DNA from 3 places in the Bradyrhizobium brasilense genome. Region 3 is predicted to be linked to each of the others. Evidence: riboswitches for the same ligand, from Rfam matches in the RefSeq annotation. Region 3 holds a riboswitch; each other region holds the start of a gene.
The links. Region 3 has a riboswitch for cobalamin ahead of QA635_RS27070 (DUF1636 family protein). Riboswitches for the same ligand answer to the same signal wherever they lie in the genome.

Region 1 (3,274 bases), 4.5 Mb from region 3:
ATAGAACGCGAGGTTCTTGATCGGCTCGTAGACGAGGCCAGCTCGCCAGCTGGTGCCTGATAGCGTCGTCTCGAAACTGTTTGCCGGCGCCTTGTAGTCGGTGCGATCGACCTCGGGACGATCGTACCTGACACCGGTGACGAGCGACAACTGATCGGTCAACAAGAGACGGTCCTCGGCGAACAGCGCGTATTGATTGACGATCGCGTTGAAGCCCGGCGTGGTCGCCGTCGTCGTGGCGAAGAACGATCCCGGATCGAACACGTAAGGATTGACCGACGACGCGCCGCCATAGGGCGAGTTGTTGGTGTGGGTGAAGTCGATCCGGTTGACGTCGAACCCGGCGACGACCTGGTTCGCAAGTCCGAACACGTGACCGCTGAAGGTCGCATCCATCCGGTTGCCGAATTGCTTCTGGTCGTGGAAGATCTCGATGTAGCTTGAGCGATCGATCAGCCGGGTCTTCGGATTCCAGGTGTAGTTTTCGATGTCGCGCCAGTGCCGCTCGCTGGTCAGATAATACAGCGTGTTGCTGACCTTGATGCCGTCGGCGACGTCCCATTCGGTCTTGAACTGGGTCCAGCTGTCCTGGTAGCGGATCGCGCTGTCCAATGCGTTGTAGTTCTTGAAGCGCAGCGCGTCCTGGATCGAGCCGTTGATCAGCGGCGTGCCGAAATAGCGCGACGGACTGCGGTCGCCGTAGTCCTCCGACAGCGTGAAGGCGAGATTGTCCGATGCCTGCACCCGCACCGCAGCGGAGACCACCGCGTTCGAGGTCTTGTCGCGATCGACCCATCCGTCCGACATGTTGCCGGTAGCGTTGACGCGGTACGACACATTGGGATTGATCGGCCCGGTGCTGTCCACCGAGAGCCGCCGCGTCATGTTGCTGTCGAGCGAAACTTCGGCCTCGTTGTAGGGCGTACTGAGCGGTTTCTTCGGGATCACGTTGATGACGCCGCCGATCGCGCCTTCGCCGTACAGCACCGAGGCCGGGCCGCGCAGCACTTCGATGCGCTGCGTCGACCAGGTGTCGTAGGGGAACGTCAGCGTGCCCGAGCCGATATAGAAGCGCGTGCCGTCATACAGCATCATCACCGAGTTGCTGCCGGCAAAGCCGCGGGTGCTGAACGACAGGCCGCCATTGCCGGGTGCCGGCGTTGCGATGAAGCCGGCCGCGTCCTGGGTGACGGCATCGAGCACGTTGTGCTGGCCGCGTTCGGCGATGGTCTGCGCCGTGATGATCTCGACGCTGGCCGGCGTCTGCAGCGGCGTCAGGTTGAGACGACTGCCGGTGCCGCCCGGCGTGGTGGCATTGAGCGTCGGCGATGCCGATCCCGGTACGCCCGACGCTGCGACGCGCGGCGTGTTGCCGGCTGTTGCGATCGTCGCGGGCCTCGGCCGCGCCGCAGCGGCCATGTCACGGCTGCGCGCCGCGGGCTTCGGCTTTGCCGCAGCGGAAGGCGCGACCTCGATCGGATCGAGCCTGGTTGGTGGCGGTGTTTGTGCCGAGCCTTCGGCCGGCAACAGCAGCGATGACAGGGAGCAGAGAAGACCGAGGCGCCATTTGCGCGCAACGGGAGAGGACGGAGACATGAAAAGGACTCGCGGTAACGTGGCACGTCACCGCGAACGCGGATGGCGCATTGCCGAAAAGGCAGTGCTCCGATCCCACCAGGACGCCCCCGCCCGATGTGCTCGCGTGTGACCACGACTGACGGCAGGTCTCCTGGCTCACGGGTCATCGCCTGTCGACGCCTTCCCGGGCCTGATGGCCCAGTGGCAAATTGACGAAAGGCTCGCCGTTTACAGTTGCGGGGACAGCTGCGGCATTGGGGTTACCCTCGCACCGCATTCCCTTTTGATCCCCGAAGGGAACCGTCGGCAAAAACGATAGGTGGTGCCGGCAAGGCTGTCAATTCGATGCGATTGTCGCACACATGCTTTGCGGGTGATGCTGCGGCGATGACACAGCGACGTCGAGCGCTGACGCCGAAAGACAACCCGTCATCCTGAGGAGCGCGGCACGCGCGTCTCGAAGGATGCACGGCCCGGCTGGTGGCCGATTCATCCTTCGAGACGCCGCTTCGCGGCTCCTCAGGATGACGGGAAACGTAGGTTCGCGTCACTGAGCCTCGACGCATCCCTGCATCACCTCATCAATCTCCGCGCGCGACAGCGCACCCATCTCGGCGATGAACACGATGCGCGTGCGCGGCACGCCGGGCGACGGCAGGCCGCCCGCAGCCAAGGTCGCGCGGCCGCCGGCGAGTTGAAACACGGTCAGCCGCCCGGGCTGCTCCACCGTCTCGAACAATCCCTTCGCCCGCGCCAGCTTCGGCGCCAGTCTGCCGATCGCCTGCTGCAGGCGCGGCAGCCGCACACGCTGCTCCGAGGTCCAGCTCAGCGTCTCGAAGCGATCGGACGCCGGCCGTCGCGGCGCGGTCTCGCGCGGCGCCGACACATGATCGAGGTCCGCCGGGAACAGCAGCGCGGCCGGCACCTCGCCATGCGAGGCATCAACCACCACGGCCGCCGGACGCGCCGCGCGCACGGCGTCGCGGATCGCGGCGCAGGTGGCGGCGTCAGTCAGATCGACCTTGCTCAGTGCCACCACGTCCGCCGCCCGGAGCTGCGAGCGCAGCAGCGCATCGTTCAGCTTCGCCGCAGGCTGCGTCGCGTCGACCACGCACAGCACCGTCTCCAGCGGCGCCTCCTTCCAGATCACGGGATCCATCAGGTTGCGCACGATGTCGGCGGGATCGGCGATCCCGCTGGTCTCGATCACGATGAATTCGGGACGCGGATCACGCCGCAGCAGCGTGGCGAGCGTGCGCAGCAGGTCGCCCTCCAGCGTGCAGCAGATGCAGCCATTGCTCAGGCTGACCACGCCGTCGCCGGCGCCCGCGATCAGCTCCGCGTCGATATTGATCGCGCCGAAATCGTTGACCACGGCGGCGATGCGCCGCCCTTGCGCATGCGCCAGCAGATGGTTGACGACCGTGGTCTTGCCCGCCCCGAGGAAGCCCGCGACCAGCAGGATCGGGACCGGCACCTCAGCCTCCGGTGACGGGCCGGCGCACCGGCCGGCCGGGACGCGCCGCGACATCGAGCACACCATCGCTGATCAGCGGCTGGCCGCTGACCACAAGATGCCGCACGCCCTCCGCCGTACGATTCATCGCGGAGAAGGTCGCGCGATCGCTCAGCGTCTCGTAGTCGAACACCACGACATCGGCGTCGGCGCCGACCTGCAGCCGGCCCTTGGCCCGCA
Region 2 (3,274 bases), 1.7 Mb from region 3:
CCAAAATTCGTCCCAAATTTGGAGGCCGATACTTTCTTTCTAAATCGAAAGCAGCCGCGGTCATCAGGTAACGAACGTTCGTCAGCTTTCGGTCAGCTCGCTTCTCTAAGTGCTGGCCCATTCGCGCTCACGAATGCTGCCAATCTTATCACGCGACAGAAACGGTTCTTCTCATGCTGCCTGCCGTTGCCTCGACTGCTCTCAACTCGGCCGAATGTATCTCCAGCGGCTGTTCATCGGTGCGGGACCAGTTTCATGATAGTCTTACGCAGGCGGATGCTCTTGTCCGCTTGCCGCTTCTGCTGTCGCATCGGCGGGTGTAAGACCGACCTGTATACCAAAGTGCGGGCGAGTACGAAGGCACCTGTCGTCGACTCGCTTGCAAATGAGATGGGAGGAATTGCGTTGCGGATGGATTTTTCGCGTATTAATCGGTCTAAAGCTATATTCTATGATATTTATGCTTCTGATGATCCGAGGGCATATTTCTCGATCCTCGGAGACTTGGATTATATGATCCCGGACGTGGCTGAGCCGGTTGTGCGCCAAATCCTGGCAGCGAAAGCTTCGGCAACTGGCCTTAAGCCCATCGTGCTCGATGTTGGATGTTCATACGGCATCAACGCAGCGGTGCATCGCTTTCCGCTGACCTTCGGGGGCTTGCGTCACCGCTACGCCCGGCGTGAGATGAGGGCGATCAGTTCTGAAACACTGGTGAGTCTCGATCGCAATTTTTATGCAGCCTGGCCTGATGTCGGGGTGGCGCGCTTTATCGGCCTCGATGTGTCGGCACGGGCGATCAGCTATGCAAAGACTGTTGGCCTCTTGGAGCAGGGCATCGTCGCTGACCTTGAAAAGGAGGCGCTATCGACGGATAGCGCGCGCATTCTCCGCTCCGTGGATGTTATCATGTCAACCGGATGCATCGGCTACGTTACCGAGAAGACGTTCAGCGAGATTCTCGATGCGACAGAGAAGCAACCATGGATCATCTCCTTCGTGCTACGAATGTTCCCATTTGAATCGTTGGCCGAAGCGTTTGCAAAGCGTGGTCTTGTGACAGAACGTCTTACCGGCGCGACGTTTATCCAGCGTCGCTTTCGCGATGCTGAAGAGTTTGAAAGTTGTTTGGCCAGCTTGGCGGCCCTTGGCGTGGATGCGACCGGCCTCGAATCAGAAGGGCTGTTGCATGCGGATCTGATCTTGTCTCGCCCAGAGGCGGATGCGCGGGCCACGCCTCTGGAAGACGTTGTCACCGTCGCCAGCGGCAGGGGACGGCCGATTGGACCCCGTTACGTTCATGTTGAAAGCAACGAGGGCTTTCAGGTTGCGCTGGAGCCCTGACAGTTAAGGACCACTGTGCAGCGCGCGAATCTCTTCGGCGCTGGATCAAGACGTCGAAAAACAAGGTCATTCTGTGTCGAAGGCGCGCCAGAGCCAATGTTGTTCGCCGACGATGGATAACGACTCGTCCAGATGCCGTTTGTCGCGGCGAGCGCTGCTATTCAGATCGGAGAGCGCCTTGCCGAATTCCCTCTCTACTGACGCGCGGTTTCATAGATCGCATCAATGCGACACGTGGGTCAGAATTTCCTCGACTGTGCGCAAGCTCAACGGAAACCGGAAAGGCAGCCCAACGGCATCTCCAATCATCTGCAGCGGAAGTGACAGCGGCGATAGAGTGGTCCGGGCAGGTCGGTATGTTTTTGCCTTCTAAATCTTGATCTCTCCAATTGACGAATCCCGGCGCGTAGTGCCTATCTATAGTCAGTCACGGTCTTCCGTTCCCCACACCTTGTAGGGCGGAAGCTAAGAGGGAACCCGGTGCGCCAAAACGGCAACTCCGGGGCTGCCCCCGCAACTGTAAGCGGCGAGCGGTTGTCATCATGGTCACTGGCGCGACACAGCGCCGGGAAGGCCGACAGCCGCAGTGACCCGCGAGCCAGGAGACCTGCCGCGACCGAATGAAAGTCCTCGGGCGGGGTGCTCCGGTGGGTCGCTTGCAGCCGGGGACATTTGCCCGGATTCCTCGCAAGTCGTCCGCCCGGCCCGCGCCTAACATCGCGGGGTTGCCGATGTCGCCGTCTTACAATTTCGATCAGCATGGTCATCTCATTGAGCCGCCGCACGGGCAGCGGCGCCCAGCGCAGGCAAGGCCTACCCCGCCTAAGTTTGGTCTTGTGTTGCCATCGCCAGCTCCGCTGCCGCGCCCCCTTGCGCCATCGCCAAGGCCGGCCGATCTCAAGCTCGATCGGACGCGCGACGACCTGGTGACGCCGTTCGGCAAGCTGACGGTGACCGACCGTTACCTGCTCGCCGGCGAATTGCTCCAGGACATGTTCGCGCGGGTGTCTTGCGCCTTCGCGGATGATGTTGCGCATGCCCAACGTCTCTATGATGCGATGTCTCGGCTGTGGTTCATGCCGGCCACACCGGTACTGTCCAACGGCGGCACCACGCGCGGTCTGCCGATCTCGTGCTTCCTTAACTCGGTGTCGGACTCGCTCGAAGGCATCGTCGGCACCTGGAACGAGAATGTCTGGCTTGCCTCTAACGGTGGCGGCATCGGCACCTACTGGGGCAACGTTCGCTCGATCGGCGAGAAGGTGAAGGGCGGCGTTACCTCGGGTATCATCCCGTTCATCCACGTTATGGACGGCCTGACATTGGCGATCAGCCAGGGCTCGTTGCGGCGCGGCTCTGCGGCGGTCTATCTCGATATCCACCATCCCGAGATCGAGGAGTTCCTCGAGATCCGCAAGGCGTCCGGCGACTTTAACCGCAAGAGTTTCAACCTGCACCACGGGATCAACGTTACCGACGCGTTCATGCGTGCCGTGGGCGCCGGCACCGCGTTCGCCCTGCGCAGCCCGAAGACCAACGATGTCATCCGCGAGATCGACGCCCGGCAGCTGTGGCAACGCATCCTGGAGAACCGGCTGCAGACCGGCGAGCCTTATCTGTTGTTTATTGACACCGTGAACCGGTCGCTCCCCAAGCACCAGCGCGAGCTCGGCCTCAAGGTCTCTACCTCCAACCTGTGCAGCGAAATTACCCTGCCGACCGGCATCGATCATCGCGGCGAGGAGCGCACCGCGGTGTGCTGCCTATCGTCGCTCAACCTCGAGACCTGGGACCAGTGGAATGAGAAGCCAGGCTTCATCGAAGACGTCATGCGCTTCCTCGACAACGTGCTGACCCACTTCATCACGGTGGCGCCGGACGGCATGAAGCGTGCCCGCTACGCCGCCTTGCGCGAGCGCTCCGTCGGCCT
Region 3 (3,274 bases):
CCAGCACCGCGGCCATCAGCGACGGCTTCATGCCGGCATATTCGCGCGCCCGTGCGGTGGCGATCCGTTTGCCGTGCACGATGATCTGGGCGCCGACATCGGTTTCGGGCTTCAGAAGCACTGGATTCATGTCGGTGTGCGGCTCGACGCCGGCGGCGAGCGCCTGCAGAGCCTGCGCGCGGCCGATCTCGCCGCCGTCGACGGTGACGGCGGCGTTGTTGGACATGTTCTGCGGCTTGAACGGCAGCACGCGCAGCCCGCGCCGTCGCGCGGCACGCGCAAGGCCGGCGACGATGAGCGACTTGCCCACGTCCGAACCCGCACCCTGGATCATCAATGCGCGCGCCATGGTGATGTCTGTCAGAACTCGACGCCCGGCTGGGCCTTGATGCCGGAACGGAACGGGTGCTTCACCAGCGTCATCTCGGTGACGAGATCGGCAATCTCGATCAGCTCCTCCTTGGCGTTGCGTCCGGTGAGCACGACATGGGTCATCGGCGGCTTCGACGTGGTCAGGAACTCGACGACGTCGGCGATCGCGAGGTACTCGTAGCGTAGCGCGATGTTGATCTCGTCGAGCACGACCATGCGCAGGCTCGGGTCTGCGATCAGCTGCTTGGCCTTCTCCCAGCCGGCTTGCGCCGCCGCGATGTCGCGGGCGCGATCCTGCGTCTCCCAGGTAAAGCCTTCGCCCATAGCGTGGAATTGACAGAGATCGCCGAAATGCCCGGTGAGCAGGCGGCGCTCGCCGGTATCCCAGGCGCCCTTGATGAACTGCACCACGGCGCAGGGAAAGCCGTGCGCCACACAGCGCACGATCATGCCGAACGCGGAGGACGATTTTCCTTTGCCGGCGCCGGTATGGACGATGATCAGGCCCTTTTCACCGCTCTTGGTCGCCATGATGCGGTCGCGGGCGGCCTTCTTTTTCGCCATCTTGTCCGCGTGGCGCGTATCCAGCGAAAGATCGGTGCCGACGGCGCCGTCTTCAGCGTCCTTTCCATCAGAAGTCATCACATTCCTTCGGCTTGACAAGTGCGAGGCTTGGACGAATGGTGGTCCCGCGTTGGTTCCTGTCCTACGACAGGCGAAGAGGGAATGCGATAGGGCTCCGCTAAATCGGGCCCGAAGCGCAGCCGCCCCCGCGACCGTGACCGGAGAGATGCCCAAGCCACTGATTCCATGCGGGGTTGGGAAGGTGGGCATTGAAGGGTAAAACCTGCTCCGCAAGCCGGGAGACCTGCCAACGCAGCATGTTGTGAAACCGGCGGACGGGGTGTTCCGCGACGGGGAACGAACCTGTCCAAAATCGGTTCGTGTGCCTCATCGCTTCCCGCTGTCAATCCAGGAAGGGCGATGAGCGTTACACTTCATGTCTGCATCACCTGCCGCGCCGGCCAGACGCCGGCGGAAGGTGAGCTCGCGCCCGGTGCACGCCTGCATGCCGCGCTTGTCGAGGCCGGCGTGCCCGATGACGTCAATCTGGTTCCCGTCGCATGCCTGTCGGCCTGCAGCCAGGGTTGCTCGGTCGCGCTCAGCGCGCCGGGGCGCTGGTCCTATGTCTACGGCCGACTGTCCGCTGATAATGCCGCGGATGTGATTGCCGGTGCCTCCGCCTATGCGGCGGCGCCCGACGGCATCGTGCCGTGGCGCAGCCGTCCGGAAATCTTCCGCAAGCAATCGCTCGCCCGCATTCCACCTCTTCCCGTCGTGCCGGAGGCCGCAGAATGACCACGCTCGCCAAAATTCCGGTCACGGTCGTGACCGGCTTCCTCGGCTCCGGCAAGACGACGCTGATCCAGCATCTGATCCGCAATGCCAACGGCAAGAAGCTCGCGGTGCTGGTCAACGAGTTCGGCAGCGAAGGCGTCGACGGAGACATCCTGAAGTCGTGCGCCGACGCCAATTGTCCGGCCGAGAACATCGTCGAGCTCGCCAATGGCTGCATCTGCTGCACCGTCGCCGACGATTTCATCCCGGCGATGGAGCAGTTGCTGGCGCGGAACGTGAAGCCCGATCACATCGTGATCGAGACCTCGGGGCTCGCCCTGCCGAAGCCGCTGCTGAAAGCGTTCGACTGGCCGGAGATCCGTTCGCGGATCACGGTCGACGGCGTGATCGCGCTCGCCGACGCCGAGGCCGTCGCCGCCGGCCGTTTTGCGCCTGATCCGGCCGCGGTGGATGCGCAGCGTGCAGCGGACGACAATCTCGACCACGAGACGCCGCTGTCGGAAGTGTTCGAGGACCAGATCGCCTGTGCCGATATCGTGCTGCTGACCAAGGCGGATCTCGCCGGGGCGGAGGGGATCAAGGCAGCGAAAGCGGTGATCGCGGCCGAGATGCCGCGCGAGGTGCCGATGTTGCCGGTCGTCGACGGCACGATCGACGCGCGCGTGATCCTCGGGCTCGGGGCGGCGGCGGAAAACGATCTCGCGGCGCGGCCGTCGCATCACGATGGCGAGGAGGAACATGAGCACGACGATTTCAATTCGGTTGTGATCGATCTTCCGGAAGTTTCGGATGTCGACGCGCTGGTCGCCTCGATCAAGGGGCTGGCGCGCGAGCAGAACGTGCTGCGCGCCAAGGGCTTCATCGCGGTCGAAGGCAAGCCGATGCGGCTATTGGTGCAATCGGTCGGGGAGCGGGTCAGGCATCAGTTCGACATGCCCTGGGGCGCCCGGGCGCGGCAGTCGAAGCTCGTCGTGATCGGCGAACATGCCGACATCGATGAAGCCGCGATCAGGGCACGGCTTGGTGTCTGATGCACGTCGTCTTCCGCGAGAGCCGCGGCCTTGAGGAGACCGCGACGCCAAGGGACCTCGGCCAGGATCCGGCCGATCTCGTGGTGTTGTCGTTTTCCGACAGCGATCTTGCTGCCTTCGCGGCCGGCTGGCGGCGCGGCCGCGCCGCGTTGCCGTCACTGCGGCTCGCCAATCTCGCGGAGCTGCGCCATCCGCTGTCGGTCGATACCTATATCGAGCGGACGCTGTCGCACGCGCGTGGCATTCTGGTTCGGCTGATCGGCGGCGAGCCCTATTGGTCGTACGGGCTGGCCGCGGTGCATCGGCTGGCGAAGGAGCGCGGCATCGCCCTGGTCGTGCTGCCGGCCGATGGCCGCGACGATCTGCGGCTGGATGAGTTCTCGACCTTGCCGGTCTCGACGCTGCGCCGTCTGAAGGTGCTGTGCGACAAGGGCGGCCCGGTTGCCGCGCAGGCCGTGATCGCGCAACTGGCGCTGGCGTCCGGACTCTATGCCGGGCCGGTGGTCGGCGAG

Region 1: linked by a shared signal. The riboswitch ahead of QA635_RS05515 (TonB-dependent receptor) and the one ahead of QA635_RS27070 (DUF1636 family protein) in region 3 are both predicted to bind cobalamin.
Region 2: linked by a shared signal. The riboswitch ahead of QA635_RS34435 (ribonucleoside-diphosphate reductase subunit alpha) and the one ahead of QA635_RS27070 (DUF1636 family protein) in region 3 are both predicted to bind cobalamin.

Annotation. Positions count from the first base shown of each region.
Region 1 is NZ_CP121669.1:1,219,193-1,222,466, reverse strand. Features, by position in the region: gene QA635_RS05515 (TonB-dependent receptor) at 1-1,596, opposite strand, end outside; cobalamin riboswitch at 1,703-1,898, opposite strand; gene QA635_RS05510 (CobW family GTP-binding protein) at 2,126-3,055, opposite strand; gene QA635_RS05505 (amidohydrolase family protein) at 3,057-3,274, opposite strand, start outside.
Region 2 is NZ_CP121669.1:7,461,828-7,465,101, reverse strand. Features, by position in the region: gene QA635_RS34440 (class I SAM-dependent methyltransferase) at 412-1,344, shown strand; cobalamin riboswitch at 1,758-1,973, shown strand; gene QA635_RS34435 (ribonucleoside-diphosphate reductase subunit alpha) at 2,181-3,274, shown strand, end outside.
Region 3 is NZ_CP121669.1:5,739,108-5,742,381, reverse strand. Features, by position in the region: gene QA635_RS27080 (cobyric acid synthase) at 1-349, opposite strand, end outside; gene cobO (cob(I)yrinic acid a,c-diamide adenosyltransferase) at 361-1,014, opposite strand; cobalamin riboswitch at 1,051-1,262, shown strand; gene QA635_RS27070 (DUF1636 family protein) at 1,357-1,731, shown strand; gene cobW (cobalamin biosynthesis protein CobW) at 1,728-2,762, shown strand; gene cobN (cobaltochelatase subunit CobN) at 2,762-3,274, shown strand, end outside.